DNA from 2 places in the Flavonifractor hominis genome. Region 2 is predicted to be linked to the other one. Evidence: riboswitches for the same ligand, from Rfam matches in the RefSeq annotation. Region 2 holds a riboswitch; the other holds the start of a gene.
What was found. Region 2 has a riboswitch for lysine ahead of kce (3-keto-5-aminohexanoate cleavage enzyme). Riboswitches for the same ligand answer to the same signal wherever they lie in the genome.

Region 1: it holds a riboswitch for lysine, as region 2 does, so the genes downstream of both, WMO45_RS12175 (transporter substrate-binding domain-containing protein) here and kce (3-keto-5-aminohexanoate cleavage enzyme) in region 2, are expected to answer to the same signal.

What each region holds. Positions count from the first base shown of each region.
Region 1 covers NZ_JBBMFT010000011.1:1,321-11,691, forward strand. The annotation lists gene WMO45_RS12170 (amino acid ABC transporter permease) at 1-269, opposite strand, end outside; gene WMO45_RS12175 (transporter substrate-binding domain-containing protein) at 274-1,203, opposite strand; lysine riboswitch at 1,357-1,534, opposite strand; gene WMO45_RS12180 (carbon starvation CstA family protein) at 1,708-3,186, opposite strand; gene WMO45_RS12185 (NTP transferase domain-containing protein) at 3,431-4,183, shown strand; gene WMO45_RS12190 (NYN domain-containing protein) at 4,191-5,009, shown strand; gene WMO45_RS12195 (BlaI/MecI/CopY family transcriptional regulator) at 5,111-5,476, shown strand; gene WMO45_RS12200 (M56 family metallopeptidase) at 5,478-7,052, shown strand; gene WMO45_RS12205 (C40 family peptidase) at 7,015-7,857, opposite strand; gene WMO45_RS12210 (helix-turn-helix transcriptional regulator) at 7,952-8,887, shown strand; gene WMO45_RS12215 (arsenate reductase family protein) at 8,931-9,263, opposite strand; gene WMO45_RS12220 (DUF1653 domain-containing protein) at 9,267-9,488, opposite strand; gene WMO45_RS12225 (ribonuclease J) at 9,792-10,371, shown strand, end outside.
Region 2 covers NZ_JBBMFT010000006.1:16,680-27,050, reverse strand. The annotation lists gene kamC (lysine 5,6-aminomutase reactivase ATPase KamC) at 1-804, shown strand, start outside; lysine riboswitch at 995-1,172, shown strand; gene kce (3-keto-5-aminohexanoate cleavage enzyme) at 1,292-2,110, shown strand; gene kdd (L-erythro-3,5-diaminohexanoate dehydrogenase) at 2,194-3,234, shown strand; gene kamA (lysine 2,3-aminomutase) at 3,394-4,647, shown strand; gene kamD (lysine 5,6-aminomutase subunit alpha) at 4,739-6,307, shown strand; gene kamE (lysine 5,6-aminomutase subunit beta) at 6,304-7,092, shown strand; gene WMO45_RS10115 (helix-turn-helix domain-containing protein) at 7,267-7,914, opposite strand; gene WMO45_RS10110 (pyridoxamine kinase) at 8,011-8,853, opposite strand; tRNA gene WMO45_RS10105 (tRNA-Leu) at 9,318-9,402, shown strand; gene WMO45_RS10100 (MarR family winged helix-turn-helix transcriptional regulator) at 9,910-10,371, shown strand, end outside.

The DNA of each region.
Region 1 (10,371 bases), on a different contig from region 2:
GCCTGCAGCACCATGGGGGTGCCCCGGAACACCTCCACATACAGCCGGACCACGGCCCGGATCAGCCCCAGCAGCACCCGCCGGGCCAGGGGGTCCCGGGGGCTGGAGGGGATGGTGTTGAGAATGCCGCACACCAGCCCGATGAGACAGCCGATGGCCGTGGCGGCCAGGGCCAGCAGCAGGGTGCTGCGGATGCCGCCCAGATAGGACAGGGCGTACTTGCTCCACAGCAGGGCCATGTCCTGGCCCAGAGCGAGGAAGCGGTCCATTGCCTTACACCTCCGGCTGGACGGCGATGGCGTCGTCCATCAGGGCGTTGAAGTCCTCCCGGGTCATGGGGGAGAGCACCGCGTTCATGGCGTCCAGCAGCACGGTGTTGCCCTTGGCCACCGACATGCCGATGTTGATGTTCTCGGCCTCCTCCTCCGGGGTGGCGAAGGTGAAGTTGTCCTCGGTGCCGTTGAAGTCCAGGATCACCAGGTCCGGGTCCTTGGCTACGGCCCCCTTGGCGGTGGGCACGTCGGTGCAGATGAAGTCCACGGTGCCGGTCTGCAGGGACATGATCATGGCCGGGGCGGTGTCAGCGGGGGGCTGGATCTGGGCGTCGGGGATCTGGGGCAGGCAGGTGTCGTACCAGTTGGTGCCCGACTGGGCGGTGCACACGCCTCCGGCCAGATCGGAGATGCCCTGGGCGTCGGCGTAGGGACTGTCGGCGGTGGTGACGCAGACGATGTCCGCGTAGTAGTAGGGCCCGGCCATGTCCACCTCCGCCATGCGCTCGGCGGTCATGGACTGGCCGGCGATGATGGCGTCCAGCGTGCCGCTCTGCAGGGCGGGGATCAGGGAATCCCAGGCGGTGGAGACCACCTCCAGCTCCCAGCCGTTGGCATCGCAGATCTTCTGGGCGACCATCACGTCGTAGCCGTTGGCGTAGGCGCCGGGCACGTTGGAGATGGGCACGGCCCCGTTGGAGTCGTCCGTCTGGGTCCAGTTGTAGGGGGCGTAGGCACACTCCATGCCTACGGTGAGCACCCCGTCCTCCACGCCGCTGGGCACGGCGGAGGGGGCGGCGGAGGCCGCAGGGGCCGACGAGGGCGCCGCGGGCGTGGCGGCGGCGCCGGTGGCGCCGTCCGAGCCGCAGGCGGCCAGGGTCAGGGACAAAGCGGCGGTCAGGGTCAGGGCGGTGATGGTGTTTCTTCTCATGTTTGTTTCCTCCAGTCGAGTTGTTTGGCGCTCTTGGACAACAAAAAACGCCATGAACCTTCCTGGTGGAAGCGTTCATGGCGGCAAGAGAGCATCGACAAACAGACCCCTCCTCCCAAATGGGAAAGAGCGGCGGAAACCTATGCCCAATGCCTCAATGATAGCGCTCCACACAGTTGATATGTGGCAGTCCGTGAGATCTTATCCCAACGGCCCAGGCTACCGGTCCTCAGGCAAACGGCCGGCCCTTCGGCGGTATGGCCCTTTCTCCGGCGGGGTGCCTGCCCCAGTCTGCCGGATACTCTTTCCATCCCGCGCCTCTATCATTGCAGCGGTCGCGAACCCCGCAACAATTGGTTCTTGGGCAATATTGTAGGCTGTACCGGAGGGGAAAGTCAATTGGAGGCTCCTCCAGCTTTCTATACGACAGCGTATAAAAGTTCGTAAGAAGTTATAAAAAATGCGGGACGGAGGATCCGTCCCGCAGAGAGGGAGAGATGATTCTCAGTGCTTGGCCGTGTTCAGCACAGTCACGTCGTCCTTGCCCACGATCAGGGTGCGCCAGATGAAGATGACCAGGAACACCGCCGCCGCCACGATGCCCACAGGGTAGGCGATGGAGGTGGACAGGTTCAGGCACTCGGGGGCCTGGAGGAAGTAGGTCACCGACACGGCGGACATAAAGGTGGCCGGCAGGGCCGCGATAAAGCAGGCCTTGGGGGGATAGCCGAACTTGTGCAGGAACACCGCGCCGGTCCACAGCACGATCATGGCCAGGGTCTGGTTGGCCCAGGAGAAGTAGCGCCACAGCGCGTCCCAGGGCAGGGCCAGGGCGATGACGGCGCCCACCGCCAGCAGAGGCACGGACAGGGCGGCGCGGGGCCCGATCTTGGACTGGTCGATGTGGAACCAGTCGGCGATGGTGAGCCGGGCGGAGCGGTAGGCGGTGTCGCCGGAGGTGATGGGGCAGGCGATGACGCCGATCATGGCCAGCACGCCGCCCACAGGGCCCAGCAGGGTGGTGGAGATGTCGTACACCACATCCCCCGCGCCGCCGGCGGCGATGGCCTGGGTCAGGCCGGTCATGCCGTCCAGCAGGGAGCCGTGGTTGGTGTAGAAGGTCACGCCGGCGGCGGCCCAGATCAGGGCGATGACGCCCTCGGCCACCATGGCGCCGTAGAAGATGCTGCGGCCCTGCTTCTCACTGGTGATGCAGCGGGCCATCATGGGCGACTGGGTGGCGTGGAAGCCGGAGATGGCGCCGCAGGCCACGGTGACGAACATCATGGACCACTTGGGCAGACCGTCGGGGTGCACCACGGTGAAGGCCGCGGCGGTGAGCTCCGGCATGTCGCTGCCACGGGTCAGGACGATGGCGCCGCCGATGCCCGCGGCCATGATGATCAGGCACACGCCGAAGATGGGATAGAGCTTGCCGATGATCTTATCGATGGGCAGGAAGGTGGCCACAAGGTAGTAGAGCATGATGACCACCAGCCAGAACATGGTGCCCAGCGCGTCGGGGGTCAGCTCGGCCAGCAGGCCGGCGGGGCCCACCGAGAAGTTGACGCCCACCATCACCAGCAGCACCACCGAGAACACCCGCATGATAAAGGTGATGACCTTGCCCATGTAGAGGCCCACGACCTCCGAAATGGACTTGCCGTCGTTGCGCTCGCTCATCATGCCGGAGAGGAAGTCGTGTACGCCGCCGCCCAGGATGGTGCCGAAGACGATCCAAAGGTAGACGACCGGCCCCCAGCAGGCGCCGGACAGAGCGCCGTAGATGGGGCCAAGACCTGCGATGTTCAGCAGCTGGACAAGAAAAATGCGCCAGGGTTTCATGGGGACGTAATCCACACCGTCGGGATGCGCCACAGCAGGGGTGGGACGGTCATCCACGCGGAAGATCTTCTCGACGAGCTTGCTGTACGTCATGTAGCCGACGATGAGGAGCACCAGACAGACAAAGAACGTGATCATAGTGTTCCACCTCGTAATCAATGGGCCCGGGGCCCGGAATCAAAAAAGGGCAGAAAACGGAACAGAAGCGGCCGGCCGTACCGCCCCTTCCCGAAAGCGCCCTCATTATAGTTCCGCGCCGAAAAAAGTCAATGGTGAAAATCACGAAAATTTCGACCCGGCACGATTGCAGGCCGGGGGCGGGTATGGTATACTTTTTTTCGATCAGACCCGGAAAAACCGGGAGAAAAGAGGATGAAATGCCATGGAGCATACGATAAAAGCGGTCGTCCTGGCGGCCGGAAAGGGCACCCGCCTGCGCACCGAGGGAGTGGATCTGCCTAAGGTCCTGCGGCAGGCCGACGGGCGGCCCCTGCTGGGCTATGTGCTGGAGGAGCTGTCCTTCCTGGACCGGGAGGACGTGGTACTGGTGGTGGGCTACGACCGGGAAAAGGTGGTCGCCGCCTTCCCCGACTACCCCCACGCCGTGCAGGAGCCCCAGCAGGGCACCGGCCACGCCGTGCAGTGCGCCCGGCAGGCCCTGGAGGGCTTTGCGGGCAGCGTGCTGGTCTGCTACGGGGATATGCCCCTCATGCGCCGGGAGACCTACGAGTCCCTGCTGGAGACCCACCGCCGGGAGGGCAACGACTGCACCCTGCTCTCGGCGGTGTCCGACGAGGAGCTGCCCTACGGCCGCATCGTCCGGGACGGGGAGGGGCGCTTTGCCCGCATCGTGGAGGACAAGGACTGCACCCCGGAGGAGAAGGCCATCCGGGAGCTCAACGTAGGCGTCTACGTCTTTGAGGCCGGCCCCCTGTGGCAGGCCCTGGACCAGCTGCGCCCCAACAACGCCCAGGGGGAATACTACCTGACCGACGCCCCAGCCTACATCCTGGCCAAGGGCGGCCGGGTGGGGGCCTGCCCCACCTGCACCGCCGAGGAGATGCTGGGCGTCAACACCGTGGAGCAGCTGGCCCAGGTGGAGCAGATCGTCCGCCGCCGGCAGGGCCGGGGCTGAGCCGGCCATGTCCCAGCCCAACGACCTGCGCCTGGCGGTGCTCATCGACGCGGACAACGCCCCCCGCTCCGCCCTGGGCGACGTGATGGCCGAGGTGGCGGTGTACGGCACCCCCACCATCAAGCGCATCTACGGGGACTGGACCACCCCCAACCTGGCCTCCTGGAAGCCCCTGCTGCTGGAAAACGCCATCACCCCCGTCCAGCAGTACAGCTACACCACCGGGAAGAACTCCACCGACTCGGCCATGATCATCGACGCCATGGACATTTTGTACACCGGCCAGGTGGACGGCTTCGTGCTGGTGAGCAGCGACAGCGACTTCACCCGCCTGGCCATCCGCCTGCGGGAGGCGGGCAAGAAGGTCTACGGCATGGGGGAGAAAAAGACCCCCAATCCCTTCATCGTGGCCTGCGACAAGTTTGTGTATATCGAGGTCATCCGCTCCACCGCCGAGCAGGCCCGGGCCGAAGAGGCCGCCCGGACCGAACCGGCCAAGGAGCCCGCCAAGCCCAAGAAAAGCGGCAAAAAGAAGCCCGAGGAGGCCCCCGCCCGGGAGTCCGAGCCAGCCGCCCGGGTGCCCCAGAACGTGGTGACCCTCATCGCCGACTCGGTGGAGATGCTGGCCGACGAAGAGGGCTACGCCTTTATGGGCGAATTGGGCAATTTGCTGGTAAAAAAACAGCGGGACTTCGACCCCCGCAACTTCGGCTTTTCCAAGCTGACCCAGATGATCAAATCCCTTCCACGCTTTGAGGTGGATGTACGCCAGACCAGCCTGCCCCACGTCAAGCACATCTTCGTGCGGGACCGGGAGGCAAAGTAAAACGACCGGCGCGCGGATTTCCGCGCGCCGGTTTTGCTTGACAAAACGATAAGACAATTGTAAAATGCGAATATAGACAAATGTCTAAAGGAGGAGTGGACATGGAACATCTGCCCGACGCGGAACTGGAGGTCATGCAGGCCCTGTGGAGACAGGAGGAGTATCCCGCCTCCTCCGCCGCAGTGATGGCGGCCCTGCCGGGAAAGCGGTGGCAGACCGCCACCCTCATCAAGCTGCTCTCCCGGCTGGAGGAGCGGGGCTTCGTCCGCCGGGAGAAGCAGGGGCGCAGCAACCGCTACACCCCGCTGGTGGCCCGGGGGGACTACCTGGCCCAGGAGAGCCGGGACTTTTTCCAGCGGCTCCACGGCGGGTCCCTGCCCAGCCTGGTGGCCGCGCTGATGGACAGCCCGGACCTCTCCCAGCGGGAGCGCAGGGAGCTGGAGGAGATTTTGAAAGGAGGGGAGTAGGATGACAGGCATCCTGGCCGCCCTGGCGGAGGTAAGCATCAGCATGGGGGCCCTCATCGCCCTGCTGCTGGCCCTGGGGCCGGTGTGGAAGGGCCGGTTCCGGCCCCAGTGGCGCTGCTGGGTCTGGCTGCTGGTGGCCCTGCGCCTGGCGGTCCCCCTCAACGTGAGCCTGCCCCGGGCCCCGGTCCGGCTGGAGGTCCCCGCACCGGCGGCGGCGGAGCCGGCCGTCCTTCCGGCCCGGCCGGAGCAGCCGGCGTCCCTGCCTCAGGCGGCGGAGGAGCGCCCCGCCCCCCGGGTGACGGCGGAGCAGGCCCTGGCCCTGGTGTGGGCCGCCGGAGCGGGGGTGGTGCTGGCGGTACAGCTGGGCAGCTATGTCCGCTTCCGCCGGCGGACCCGCCGGTGGTGCACGCCGGAGGGGCAGTATGAGGGCCTGCCGGTGGAGGGCTGCGCCCTGCTGTCCTCCCCGGTGCTGGTGGGGCTGGCGCGGCCGCGCATCCTCCTGCCCGAGGGGGTGGAGGGGGAGCGGCGGGCCTTCGCCCTGGCCCACGAGGCCATGCACGCCAGGCGGCGGGATCTGTGGTACCAGCTGCTGCTGGTGTGGGTGTGCGCCCTGCACTGGTTCAATCCCCTGGTGTGGCTGCTGCGCCGGGCGGCGGAGCGGGATTTGGAGATCGCCTGCGACGCGGCGGTGCTGGCGGGGAAGGACCGGGCCTGGCGGCAGCGGTACGGCAGGGCGCTGCTGAGCTTTGTGCCCGCGGGGGGACCGGCCCCCCTGACCAGCTCCTTTACCGGCGGGGCCCGGGGGCGCAGGGAGCGCTTTTCCGCCCTGATGCAGGCCGGGCGCACCCGCCGGGGGCGGGCCGCCCTGGCGCTGGTGCTGTGCGCCTGCCTGCTGGGGGGCGGCCTGGTGGCCTGCACCGCCGATCCCCAGGAGAGTCCGGCCCCGGCGGAGAGCCAGACCCCGGCCGTGGAGAGCCCCGCCCCGGCGGAGGGGAACGGCACGGTGGCGGCGGTGGTCCACGGGGTGGATGCCGGGGCGCGGCGCATCCTCTACACCGAGGACGACGGCGCGGTGGGCGAGGACAGCCCCTGGCAGGAGGCCGAGGTGGACGCCGAAGCCGGAGATCTGGAGGAGCTGGAGCGGCAGGTGGGGCTCATGAGCAGTTGGGGCCTGAGCTGCACGCTCACCTTCCGGGACGGGCGGGTGACCGCCATCCAGACCGGAGAGTTGGCCGACGGGAGCTATTACGTCGGCCGGCTGGACACGGAGGAGGGCGGGGACTTCTTCACCGCCCGGGTCTACGAGCTGGACCCCGACACCCGGCAGATGACCCGGGCGGCGGGGGAGCAGTGCTTCCGCCTGGCGGAGGACGCGGCCCTCACCCTGGCCGATGGCACCGTGTGGACGGGGGACCTCCAGTCGTTTCTGGAGGACTTCGCCCGGGACGAGCAGGCCCTCCGGGAGGAGGGCAGGCGCTACCAGGTGGTGCCCAGCCCCTATGTGCTCACCCTGCGGGCCCAGGTGTCCGGCGGGGTGGTCACCGCCCTGGAGCGGATGGCTCCGCCGGAGAAGTGAGGGGGAACACGCTGCCCACGGCCAGCAGGGAGGCGGCCAGGTCGGCCCGGTAGTCGGGGGCGGCGGAGTCCAGACTGTTGAGGACCACGCCGTCGCTCCCCGCCCGGGCGGTGGAGTGGATGTACCGCTCCTGCCCCAGGTAGAGGGCGATGTGGCCGGGGAAATAGAGCAGGTCCCCCGGCTGGCGCTGGTCGAAGGGGATGGGGCGGGCGGCAAAGCCCTCCACCAGCCGGGCGTCCCGGTAGAGGAGCACCCCGCTGAAAAACCAGGCCATGAAGGTCAGCCCCGAGCAGTCGATCCCCGACGGGGACTTGCCCCCCCAGCGGTACTGGGTGCCCAGGTAGGAGCAGGCCCGCTCCACCGCCCGCCGGCGCAGTTCCTCCTGGGGCAGCGCGGGGGGTACAGCGTAATATGGGACCAAAAGACTCCGTTTTGTATAGCCCTCCCGGCCGTCCGGGAGGGTGATTTTTTGCCAGCCCCCCTCCGGCTCCCTCACCGGGGCCGTAAGGGACCCCCGGGGCAGGGTGGCCAGCAGCAGGGCGTCTACCTCCGGGCGGGCCAGCACGTCGGCAAAGGCGGCCCCCACCGCCAGCTGCCGGGCCGGAACGCCGTCGGGGGCGGCCGTCAGGGCGTGGGCGGGCAGATAGCCCTCATAGCGGTAGTGGGTGCGCACCCGGAGCCAGCCGCCGGCCGCCTCCTCCAGCGGCTCCACCGGCCAGCCACACAGCACCTCGTCCGTCCGCTCGGCATCGGCGGAGGGGGCGGCGCGCAGGGGACAAAGGGGCAGTTGTACGAGCAGATGCATGGAAATCCCTCATTTCTCACAGGCGGTGATGAATCGGTCCGGTTTATGGGACTTGGTTTGTGCTAGACTGGGAGGCGAAAAGGAGGGGAGCGCCATGGCCAAACGGGCCAATCAGAAGGAAAAGCTGCTGCTGCTGTGGCGGCTGCTGTGGGAGCGCACCGACGAGAGCCACCCCATGCGCCTGCAGGAGCTCATCGACGCTCTGGCCGGGGCGGGCATCCGGGCCGAGCGCAAGAGCATCTACACCGACATCCAGGCCCTGCGGGCGGCGGGGGTGGACGTGCGCAGCCGGAAGGGGCGGCAGGCGGGGTGGTACCTGGGCAAGCGGCCCCTGGACCTGGGGCAGCTCAAGCTGCTGACCGACGCGGTGCAGCTGTGCCCCCTGGTGCCCGCCGGGCGGGCCGAGGAGCTCTCCGCCGCTCTGTCCGCCCTGGCCAGCACCCACCAGGCCGGACAGCTGCGCCAGCGGCGGGTCCGGGTGGACCGGCGGGCGGCGGAGCTGGACAAAGGGCTGTGTTCCAACGTGGATAAACTCCATACGGCGATCACAAATCGAAAAATCGTCCTGTTTCAATACCCGGAGTATAGGGAAAAAGCCAATGAAGCGGTTTCCGCGCGCTGTCTGGTGGACCCGGCGGAGCTGCTGTGGACCCAGGGGCACTATACCCTGGCGGGGGTGGACCAGCACACCGGACAGGCCGGACGCTACCGGGTGGACCGGATGGAGGGGCTGGTGGTCACCGCGCTGACGGGGGCGGGTCCGGACCGGACAGTATATGCGCCCGCCCCGGAGGAGATCACCCTGCGCTGCCGGGCGGAGCTGGCCGGGGCGGTGCGGGACCGCTTCGGGCCGGAGGTATCCTTCCGCCCCGGGGAGGAGGGGTGGTGCACCGCCGCGGTGTCCACGGCGGTGGACCCGGCCTTTCTGGGGTGGCTGTTCGCCCTGGGGGAGGGAGCCTACATCGCCGGGCCCGACTGGGCGGCCCGGCGGATGCGGGAGCAGCTGGCCGCCGCCGCCGCCCGGTACTGAAACGCGACGGCCGGCCCGGGCACTGCCCGGGCCGGCCGTTTGGTCACGTCCAGCTCTGCCAGATCTCGGGGCAGTAGCCCACGGTGGCCTGCCGCCCGTTGCGGACGATGGGGGTGCGCAGCAGCCGGGGGTCCTCCAGCAGCTTGTCCAGCTTGTCGGCGTCGTAGGCCAGGTAGTTGAGCAGGGCCGCGTCGGGGTGCTTGGGGTCGATGAGGGCCGCCAGGCCCACGGCGTTCACCACGCTCTTGAGCTCCCCGGGGCTGATGCCGTATTTCACCAGGTCCACCGACTGGAATTTGATCCGCCGCTCCTTGAAGTACCGCTCGGCCTTCTTGGTGTCAAAACACTTGCTCTTGCCAAAGATCTGAATGTTCATCCTTCACTCTCCCACGTAGACGAAGCGGGGGCCGGAATAGCCCTCCCGCTCCACATGCTCGCCCCACATGTCCGCCGGGCGGACCCAGAGGCCCCGCTCGCCGTAGAGCGCCTGATAGACCACCATGGGCTCCCCGGTCTCCGAGTGGCGGGCCAGAGCCAGCACCCGGTATTCGTTGCCCTTGAAGTGGCGGTAACGGCCGGGCCGCACAGGATACGTGTCCATGGAACACCGCCTTTCTCATTGCGTGTTCCCATTGTACCACGGCGCGGGAGAGAAAAAAAGGTATACTTTTTTTCGCAGGCGTGGTATACTAAGACTATCATTTTGGCTTTATGCGCGGCTACGCGCTTTGAATAAGGCAGGACACAGCAGACGGATTGGGACGGTGGTATTCTCCTTTTTCCCGGCGAGGCAGGGCCGGGACGAGCGGGAACTTCCACCGCCTTTGCATGAACGCCATTTCCCGACGCCCGTTGTCCTTATAAGACACAGATCGAGACAACAAAGGAGTGTTTCAAGACTTTTATGGCTGAAAAACTGAAGATTATTTCCCTTGGCGGCCTCAACGAGATCGGCAAGAACCTGACCGTGTACGAGTACGGCGGGGATATGATCCTGGTGGACGTGGGCATGGGGTTCCCCGATGGCGATATGTACGGCATCGACGTGGTCATCCCCGACTTTACCTACCTCATCAAGAACAAGGATCGCATCCGGGGCATCTTCCTCACCCACGGGCATGAGGACCACATCGGCTCCATCCCCTACCTTCTGCGGGATGTGAACGCGCCCATCTACGCCACCCGGATGACGGCGGGACTGGTGAAGCTGAAGCTGGAGGAGCACCGTCTGGTCAGCAAGACCAAGCTCATCACCTGCGAATCGGGCGAGGTGGTGAAGGCGGGCAAGTTCAGCGTGGAGTTCATCCACGTCAACCACTCCATCGCCGACGCCTGCGGCTTTGCCATCAAGTGCGCCGTGGGCACCGTGATCCACACCGGCGACTTCAAGATCGACCCCACCCCCATCCAGGGCGGGATGATGGATCTGGGCCGGCTGGGGCAGCTGGGCAAGGAGGGCGTGCTGGCCCTGCTGGCCGACTCCA
Region 2 (10,371 bases):
TGGCGGGAAGATTTTCTTGCCTGTATGCAGGCGCTGGGACACCTGGATCTGATCGTTGCCAAGGCCAAGCTGGCCCTGCGTTTCCAGTGTGTCCGCCCCACCCTGAGCGAAGACGGTTCCATCGAGCTGCATGAGGTCATCCATCCCCAGGTGGCGGAAGATCTGGCCGCCCGGGGGGAGCAGTTCACCTCTCTGGACCTGCATCTGCACCGGGGATGTACGGTCATTACCGGCGCCAATATGGGCGGCAAGACCGTCTCTCTGCGCGCTACCGTACTTAGCTTGCTGCTGTGCCAGTGCGGATTCTTTGTATTTGCACGCGCAGCCCGGCTGCCTCTGTTCCACCGGGTGGAACTTATCCTGGCCGACAGCGGACCGGGAAGCGGCGGTCTATCCTCCTTCGGCCGTGAGGTCCACTTGCTGGACCAGCTGCTGTGCAAAACCCGCGGGCAGTTTTTCTTTGTGGCACTGGATGAATTTGCCCGGGGCACCAATCCCCAAGAGGGCGCCGCCCTGGCCCGCGCCCTGGTACGCCATCTGGGCACACTGGACTGCGTCGCCCTCATGACCACCCACTACGATGGCGTCTCCGATGTGGCCGGGGCCCACTATCAGGTAGCGGGCCTGGTGCGGGACATTCAGGGGGATGAGGGAGACGATCCCCGCAAACGCATCGCCCGGCGGATGGACTACCACCTGCTGCCCGCCCCGCCTGGAGCCCCCTGTCCCCGGGATGCACTGCGTGTCTGCCGGCTTTTAAAGCTGGATGAAGCACTGATGGAACTGTTCCAGGCCGATCTGTAAGCTTTGGGAGACCGCCCCTAAATCGGGGCGGTCTCTTTTTTACTCTACCGCAGCGGCACATTACCAGCGTCCTGTTGCAGCATACAAAAGTCCTCCGGCGGGAGAAAAATTTTATAAACCAAATTTCCTAAAAAATAGTTGACAAATCATTTTGGCTGCGTTATAGTGAATTTGTCAAAAGTGAATAATACGCATGGATAGAGGCGCGGAGTGCAAGGTAGGAGAACAATGTTAAGGGCTGGCGAGCCCGATGTGTTCTGTGAATGTCCGCTCCGCCGAAGGGGGACGTGAATCGTACAGCCCTCCCCCTGAGCCGTGGGCCCAGCGCTCACGGATTGTCATGAGTCACATGAAGCGCTATTTGTGTCTGAACGAGAGTACCCCTCCCGCGGACATGAGTAGTGTTTTTTTGTTCATGAAGCGCTATCCCGCCAGGAGGACCCTTTTCCATGGCGGGATGGCGTTTATTTTTTTGAGGAGGCGTGTCATGGAAAAACTGATCATCACCGCGGCCATCTGCGGCGCGGAGGTCACCAAAGAGCATAATCCCGCGGTTCCTTACACGGTGGACGAAATGGTCCGGGAGGCCAAGAGCGCCTTTGAGGCGGGCGCTGCGGTCATCCACGTCCACGTCCGGGAAGACGACGGCACCCCCACTCAGGACCGTGAGCGGTTCCGGGTCGTGCTGGATGCCATCAAAGAGGCTTGCCCCGGCGTAATCCTGATCCCATCCACCGGCGGCGCTACCGGCATGACCCCCGAAGAGCGGCTCCAGCCCACCGAGCTGTGCCCTGAGATGGCCACTCTGGATTGCGGCACCTGCAATTTCGGCGATGACATTTTTGTCAATGATATGCCCACCATGCGTGCCTTCGGCAAGCGCATGATCGAAAATAACATCAAGCCCGAGTACGAGTGCTTCGAGATTGGCCATCTGGACACCATCGTGAACATGGCCAACAAGGGTCTGGTCCCCGGCGCACCCATGCAGTTCAATTTCGTACTGGGCGTGTCCGGCTGCACCCCCGCCACTGTGGGTAACCTGGATTACCTGGTGAAGCAGATTCCCGCCGGGTCCACCTGGACTGTCACTGGCATCGGCCGGGGCGCCTGGCCGATGGTGGCCGCCGGCATTGTGATGGGCGGCAACGTCCGCGTGGGCTTTGAGGATAACATCTACCTGGAAAAAGGTCACAAAGCCGCTTCCAACGGTGAACTGGTGGAAAAGGTAGTCCGCCTGGCCAAAGAACTGGGCCGTGAGATTGCCACTCCGGACGAGGCCCGCAAGATTCTGTCGCTGGCCTGAGCCGCTGACTCTGTTTTACTTATCTCCCCAACCATACATCTCCCCAACCACCCCAACACTCAATGAAACAGGAGGAATCTTCCATGCAGAAGAAAGGCAACAAGTACGGCACCCACCGCGTCATCGAGCCCCAGGGCCTGCTGACCCAGGCAGCCAAGAAGATCGACAACACCATGGAGTGCTACTCCAACGAGATCCTGTGCGACGTGTCCGCACTGAACATCGATTCTGCCTCCTTCACTCAGATCTATGAAGCCTGCGGCAAGGATCTGGGCAAGACCGAGCAGATGATCCTGGATATCGTCAATGAGCGCGGCAAAATGCAGAACCCGGTCACTGGCTCCGGCGGTATGTTCATCGGCACCGTCCGTGAGATCGGCGAGGATCTGGCTGGTAAGATCGACCTGAAGGTGGGCGACAAGATTGCCTCCCTGGTCTCTCTGTCTCTGACTCCTCTGAAGATCAATAAGATCAAAGCCATCCACCCCGAGATCGACCGTGTGGATGTGGACGCTCAGGCCATCCTGTTTGAGTCCGGCCTGTATGCCAAGCTGCCCGACGACATGAGCGAGGAGCTGGCTCTGGCTGCCCTGGATGTGGCCGGCGCTCCCGCCCAGACCGCCAAGCTGGTCAAACCCGGCGACAGCGTTCTGATTCTGGGCGGCGCTGGCAAGGGCGGCATGATGTGCTGCTACGAGGCCATGAAGCGCGTTGGCCCCACCGGCAATGTGGTGGCCCTGGTCATCTGCCAGGAGGACGCCGACCTGCTCAAGAGCATGAACCTGTGCCACCACGCCATCGTTGGCTCCGCCACCAACCCCGTGGAGGTGCTGGAGAAGTCTCTGGCCGTCAACGGCGGCAAGGAGTATGACGTATCCATTCTGATCGTTAACGTCCCCGCCTGCGAGATGGCCGCCATTCTGCCCGTCCATGACAACGGCACCGTCTACTTCTTCTCCATGGCCACCGACTTTGCCAAGGCCGCTCTGGGCGCCGAGGGCTGCGGAAAGGATGTCACCATGATCGTTGGCAACGGCTACACCAAGGACCATGCTGAGATCACCCTGTCCGAGCTCCGCGAGAATCCCCAGCTGAAGGCCTACTTCGAGAAGAAGTATCTGTAATTTTAAAAGTAGACTGCTGCTGATGCTGCACTCCACGCGGAATGCGGCGGGAACTCCTCCTCCCCAACCTTCTCCCCCCGTATTCGGCACGCAGTTGGCTGCATTCAGCATTTGTTCTTCCCAACGCACCTATTTTCATTTAGAAAGGATGACCTTGTTATGGTAGAGTCCCGTCGTAAGATCCTGTTCCCCAACGTGACCGACGAAGAGTGGAATGACTGGCACTGGCAAGTCAAGAATCGCGTGGAGACCCTGGAGGACCTGAAGAAATATGTGGACCTGACTCCCGAGGAAGAAGAAGGCGTCAAGGCCTGCCTGGGCACCCTGCGCATGGCCATCACTCCTTATTATCTGTCCCTGATCCAGCCCGGCGATCCTCACGATCCCGTCCGGCTGCAGGCCGTCCCCACCGCCAAGGAGCTGCATCAGTCCGCTGCCGACCTGCTGGACCCCCTGCATGAGGATGAGGACTCCCCCGCTCCCGGTCTGACCCACCGCTATCCTGACCGCTGCCTGCTGCTGATCACTGACCAGTGCTCCATGTACTGCCGCCACTGCACCCGCCGCCGCTTCGCCGGTCAGAACGATGCCGGCCTGCCCGTGGATCAGGTGGATCAGGCCATCGAGTACATCCGCAACACCCCCGTCATCCGGGACGTGCTGCTCTCCGGCGGCGACGCGCTGCTCTGCTCTGACGAACGTCTGGAGTACATCATCGCCAAGCTGCGTGAGATCCCCCACGTGGAGATCGTCCGCATCGGCTCCCGTACCCCCGTGGTGCTGCCTCAGCGCATCACTCCCGAGCTGTGCAATATGCTGAAGAAGTATCACCCCATCTGGCTGAACACCCACTTCAACCATCCCAACGAGATCACCCCCGAGTCCGCCAAGGCCTGCGCCATGCTGGCTGACGCCGGTATCCCCCTGGGCAACCAGAGCGTGCTGCTGGCCGGCATCAATGACTGCGTCTACACCATGAAGAAGCTGGTCAACGAGCTGGTCAAGATCCGGGTGCGTCCCTACTACATCTATCAGTGCGACCTGTCCATGGGCCTGGAGCACTTCCGTACTCCCGTCAGCAAGGGCATCGAGATCATCGAAGGCCTGCGCGGTCACACCTCCGGCTTCTGCGTACCCACCTTCGTGGTGGACGCCCCCGGCGGCGGCGGCAAGACTCCTGTCATGCCTCAGTACGTCATCTCTCAGACCCCCAAGAAGGTCATCCTGCGCAACTACGAGGGTGTTATCACCACCTACACCGAGCCCGAGCACTACACCGACTGCCAGTGCGACTACTGCACCGGTAAGAAGAAGAAAGAGCTCATGGGCGTGGCCGGTCTGGAGCGCGGTCAGGCGCTGTCCATGGAGCCCGCCAACCTGGAGCGTCATAAGCGTTCCCATCACGAAGAATAATTTTTCTCCGCTGTACAAGCGGACCGCTGCCCCAGGGCGGCGGTCCGCTTCCCCCCGTTTTTCTCTCACAAACCGAGAATGGAAGTGATCGATGTTGGAATCCAAGCTGAATCTTGATTTTAAGCTGGTGGAACAGGCCCGTGCCCACGCTTCCCGGGTGGCGGACGACACCCAGCGTTTCATCGACGGCTGCACTACTGTAGCTGTTGAACGTACCATCTGCCGTCTGCTGGGTATCGACGGAGTAGACTCCGCCGACGTTCCCCTGCCCAATGTAGTAGTGGAACATCTGATGGACAAGGGTGCTCTGCCCCAGGGCGCCGCTTTCTGGATCGGCAACGCCATGGTGGAGACCGGTAAGGGTCCCCAGGCCATCGCCGAGGACGTAGCCAACGACAAGCTGGATCTGACCGCTCTGCCCACCCACGGCGAGGCCGAGATCCATGCCGCGCTGGACCCCATCGTGGAGGAGAGTCTCTCCAAGATCCGCGCTCGCCGCAAACGCCGCGAGGACTTCATCGCTACCCACGGCGGCGAGAAGCAGGGCCCCTGGATCTACCTGATCGTGGCCACCGGCAACATTTATGAGGACGTGGTACAGGCTACCGCTGCTGCCCGCCAGGGCGCCGACGTCATCGCCGTAATCCGTACCACCGGTCAGTCTCTGCTGGACTATGTGCCTTACGGTGCCACCACCGAGGGCTTCGGCGGCACCTACGCCACACAGGAAAACTTCCGCCTGATGCGCGAAGCCATGGACAAGGTGGGCGAGGAGCTGGGCCGTTACATCCGTGTATGTAACTACTGCTCCGGCCTGTGTATGCCCGAAATCGCCGCCATGGGCGCCTTTGAGGGTCTGGACGTGATGCTGAACGATGCTCTGTACGGCATTCTGTTCCGCGACATCAACATGCAGCGCACCCTGGTGGATCAGTCCTTCTCCCGCGCCATCAACGCCTATGCCGGCGTGGTCATCAACACCGGCGAGGACAACTACCTGACCACCGCTGACGCTGTGGAAGAGGCTCACACCGTGCTGGCCTCCCAGTTCCTCAACGAGGCCTTTGCCCTCCGGGCCGGCCTGCCTGAGGAGCAGATGGGTCTGGGACACGCTTTCGAGATCGATCCCGATGTGGAGAACGGCTTCCTGTATGAGCTGGCCCAGGCCGAGATGGCCCGGGAGATCTTCCCCAACGCCCCCCTGAAGTACATGCCTCCCACCAAGTTCATGACCGGCAATATCTTCCGCGGCCACGTTCAGGACGCCCTGTTCAACATGGTGACCATCCTGACCAACCAGAAGATTCACCTGCTGGGCATGATGACCGAGGCCATTCATACTCCCTTCCTGTCCGACCGTTTCCTGGCCATCCAGAACGCCCAGTATATTTTCCGCACCATGCATGATCTGGGCAGCGAGATCGTCTTCAAGGAAGGCGGCATCATGCAGAACCGCGCGGCCGACGTGCTGCACAAGGCCACCGATCTGCTGGGCCAGATTGAACAGCTGGGCATTTTCGAAACCCTGGAGCGGGGCATCTTTGCCGACATCAAGCGTCCTCGGGACGGCGGCAAGGGCCTGGACGGCGTTGTGACCAAGGCCGCCGGGTACTTCAACCCCTTCCTTGAGCCCATGATGAAAGGGGGTGCCGGCAAATGAGTTCCGGACTGTATCAGATTCGTGACAAGGACCTTGACACCACGCTGGACCTGACCCGGCTGAAACCCTACGGAGATACTATGAACGACGGCAAGGTGCAGCTCTCCTTCACCCTGCCCGTTAAGGACGACGACAAGGGCGCCGCCGCCGCCGTGCTCATGGCTCAGAAGATGGGTCTGGCCGACCCCAACGTGGCTCTGCGCCAGAAGCTGGACGAGGCCTTCACCTTCTATGTGGTGTACGGCTCCCTCACCCACACTATCAATTACAATGAGATCGTGGTGCAGACCGTGGCCGACGAGGCCATGGGTATGGACGAGACCGATGAGTTCCTGAAGGAGCGCCTTGGCCGCAAGCTGGTTGTGGTGGGCGCCTCCACCGGTACCGACGCTCACACCGTGGGCATCGACGCCATCATGAACCGCAAGGGCTTCGCCGGCCACTACGGCCTGGAGCGCTACGAGATGATCGAGGCCTACAACCTGGGCTCCCAGGTGCCTAACGAGGAGTTCCTCCGCAAGGCCGCCGAGGTCAACGCCGACGTGCTGCTGGTCTCCCAGACCGTTACTCAGAAGGATGTTCACATCCAGAACCTGACCGAGCTCATCGAGCTGGCCGAGGCCGAAGGTGTCCGCGAGAAGTATATCTTCTGCTGCGGCGGCGCCCGCATTACCCACGCTCTGGCCAAGGAGCTGGGCTATGACGCCGGCTTTGGCGCCGGCACCTACGCCGACGACGTGGCCACCTTCTGCGCCAAGGAAATGGTGCGCCGTCTGGGCAAATAACTTTGTTTTCTCCTCTCTTCTCTCTTCTATCCCTTTCTGGGAAAACAGCGCCGGAGCATATGCTCCGGCGCTGTTTTATTTAAATAAAGGTATGGAGTGCTGGACCGGTCTGCCGGAATCTTAACCACGAAACACAAAAAAGCATCCGTGACCAGGCACGGATGCCGTTTTGCTCTATTCCGGTACCTCCAGCAGGCTCACGCTGTGTTTATCCCAACGGAACACGTTGGGCCAGATTCGGGTACCATAGAGGGTCACCTGAGCACTGTGGCGCACGCTTTCTCCCCTGGCGTTGTCATAAAAAACACGCTTTGATGGTCCCACCGTATAGGTCAGGGTAAGGTCCCGCCCTGACCAACTGCACCACAGACTGTCCGGTACCAGCCCGGCTCCCTCCACGTCTGGCGCCATAACATAGGCCTGCTCCAACAGCTGTTCCTCATACCGGTCAAACAGTTTCTGTGCGTAGCGCTGAGCACGCTCTTCATTCTGCCAGGATGGCCCGCCTGCCTCCAGGTCCACCGGCGCAACATGCAGTCCCATCGCCAGCACTCCGGCCAGCAGCAGCACACCCAGGCAAATCCACAGCTGGATGGGCGGGCGCTTCTTCTCCTTCTCCGGGGCCGTCCGTTCCATCGCCAGTTCCTCCAGCGGTACATCAAACAGTTCCGCCAGATGCAGCAGGTTCTCCATATCCGGACGGGATGTATCCGTCTCCCACTTAGATACAGCCTGACGGCTGACGTCCAGCCGCTCCGCCACCTGTGCCTGAGACAGTCCGCTACGCTTTCGAGCTGCTCCAATTCGTTCGCCCAATGTCATAGCCATGCCCTCCTTCTGTCCCGATTGTACCGGGCAAGTCCGGCAACTGCAACCATCTATCGGTCAACAATCGGTTGCATGGCAAAAAGAAGGCCTTTATCGCATCAATTCTCCCAGCAAGGGCTCAAACTCCACGCCCTCCAGCACCGGAGTCCCCAGCTGAAGCGTTCGTGCGGTGCACTTCTGTACAAAATCCGCCGCCCGCTGGGCCGCCTGCCCCAGCGGCTCTCCCCGCAGCAGGCTGCCCAGCAGCACACCTGCAAACAGATCGCCCGTCCCCGGGAACTGCGCCGGCTCCCGCCTGGCCTGCGGGAAACAGATTTCCCCAGTTCCCCGCTCAAAGCAGCCTGCACCGATGGTCCCTTCCCGCAAACTCACGCCGGTAAGCACCACCGAGCGCCGCCCGTCCAGGCTCAACCGGGTCAGCCAGTCACGCAGTCCCACCTCATCCCGCGGTACGTCCGCATAGTCCTCCCCCAACAACAAAGCTGCCTCCGTCAGATTTGGGGTGATCACATCCGCTTGGGCTGCCAGCTCCCCCATCCGCGCACACATAGCCGGCGTATAGGTCCGGTAGGGCTTGCCGTGATCGCCCATCACCGGGTCCACCAGCACCAGGGTATCGTTCCGGCGGAACCGATGGTAGAATTCCTCGATCAATCCGATCTGTGCCTCCGAACCAAGAAATCCACTATAGATCGCATCGAATGTCACGCCCAGCTCCGCCCAGTGCAGCGCTGTCTGCTCCATCTGTCCGGTCAGATCCAAAAAAGTGGCATGTCGGCTGGGCGGGAATGCCGTATGGGCGGACAGCCATGCCGTCAGCAGCGGGCAGCATTGCCCGCCCATGGCGGCCAGTACCGGCAGGATCACGGTCATGGAACAGCGTCCAAACCCTGAGACATCCTGTATCGCGGCAATGCGTGGTGCCTGTGCCATGTTGTCTTCCTCCTCTTTTGCAATTGAGATTATTATAGTCTCTTCCGCGCTGCGGCGCAATCGGCAATTCTGCCCCGTGACCTTCTTCCGATGGACTCAAAAAAGAAAGACATGGAAAGCCTGTCTTTCTTCTACGGCATTTTCCGGTTCAGGTGATCTGCTGCTTGGCAGTGGCGGTACCTAAAAGCCCGTGGTTTTCCGCGCCCCGGTCCGCCATCCACCCTTCACACGGTCTTACTTTTTTCTCCTGGTAACTGCGGCTGAAAATTGGAACATCTCAGGCTTTGTTACGTCTGATTATATCGTTTCCAAGCATAATTGACAACGACGCCGTTCGATGGTAAACTAGAGTCCGTTCAATTACAGATATCACAGAACCGGTAAATGGATCGGATTTAGGTGGGTCATCTCGGCAAAGGATTCGCACTCGATTTTTGGTACCAACATCCTTTCAAACTGAATATGCGCCTGTGATGGAATTGGTAGACATGCGAGATTTAGGTTCTCGTGCAGCGATGCGTGTGGGTTCGAGTCCCTTCAGGCGCACCACGTCGGAGCAAAGTTCGCTTTGCTCCGACATCTTTTTATTTTCATGGCAAGAAAGACGCCATTCGCCCGCTTCTTTGTTCTCCTTTCCAAGTCGAACCCGCTGTCGCTGGGCTTCGATTTGGGTTTGGGTACAAACTTGGAAACTGCCGCATCTATACCGTTGCGATATCCCACAAGCATTTGAACGCAATTTCGGACGGCATTAACCCCCTGCTGCAGCACAAACGTACCATCTTGCTCTACGAGTCCTAATTCGCAGCATCCTCTATATGAGTTTGACATTCCAGTGATGGACCTTGAACCAAAAGGGTTTCAAGGTCCATTTGCTATTTTTATTACCGAAGTTGTTTTCCATAAGTGATGTCGGCGTGCTGTGCCTTTCCGTAACTTTAACAAAGTCGCAGCTAAAATGCTTGCAAAAAGAGAAGAGAACAGCTAATATATTAAAATAGCTTAATTATGTAGCTCATGTATAAATAGAAAGATACAAAATATAGGGGTAATAAAATGGAACGTAGGATGGAACTTTTTCGTGATGTGATTGCTGCATTTGACGAAGGGTTTGATTTAGCTGAGAAGTATGATTCCATGGTCCACAGATATGGAGAGGAAACCCTTTATCAATCGGAAATGCATTTATTACAGGCGGTTGGAAGAGCTCCCGGTATCACTATGACAGAAATCGCAGTCAATGCCTCCAAGACGAAGAGCGCTTGTTCTCAGATGGTTCATAAACTGCAGAAGAGGGGCCTGCTTACCCAAGTTCGTAACAGCCAGAACAACCGGGAGTATAAGCTTTACCTCACCGATAGAGGCCGGGAAATCTATTGTGCCCATGAGGAATTTGATGAAGCCTGTTTAAAGAGAAGTTATACTTATCTGGATAACTTTTCAGAACAGGAACTGCTTGTGTATATCGCCATCCAGAAACGGCTGAATGAAGCATTTAAAGCCGATATTGACGAAAAC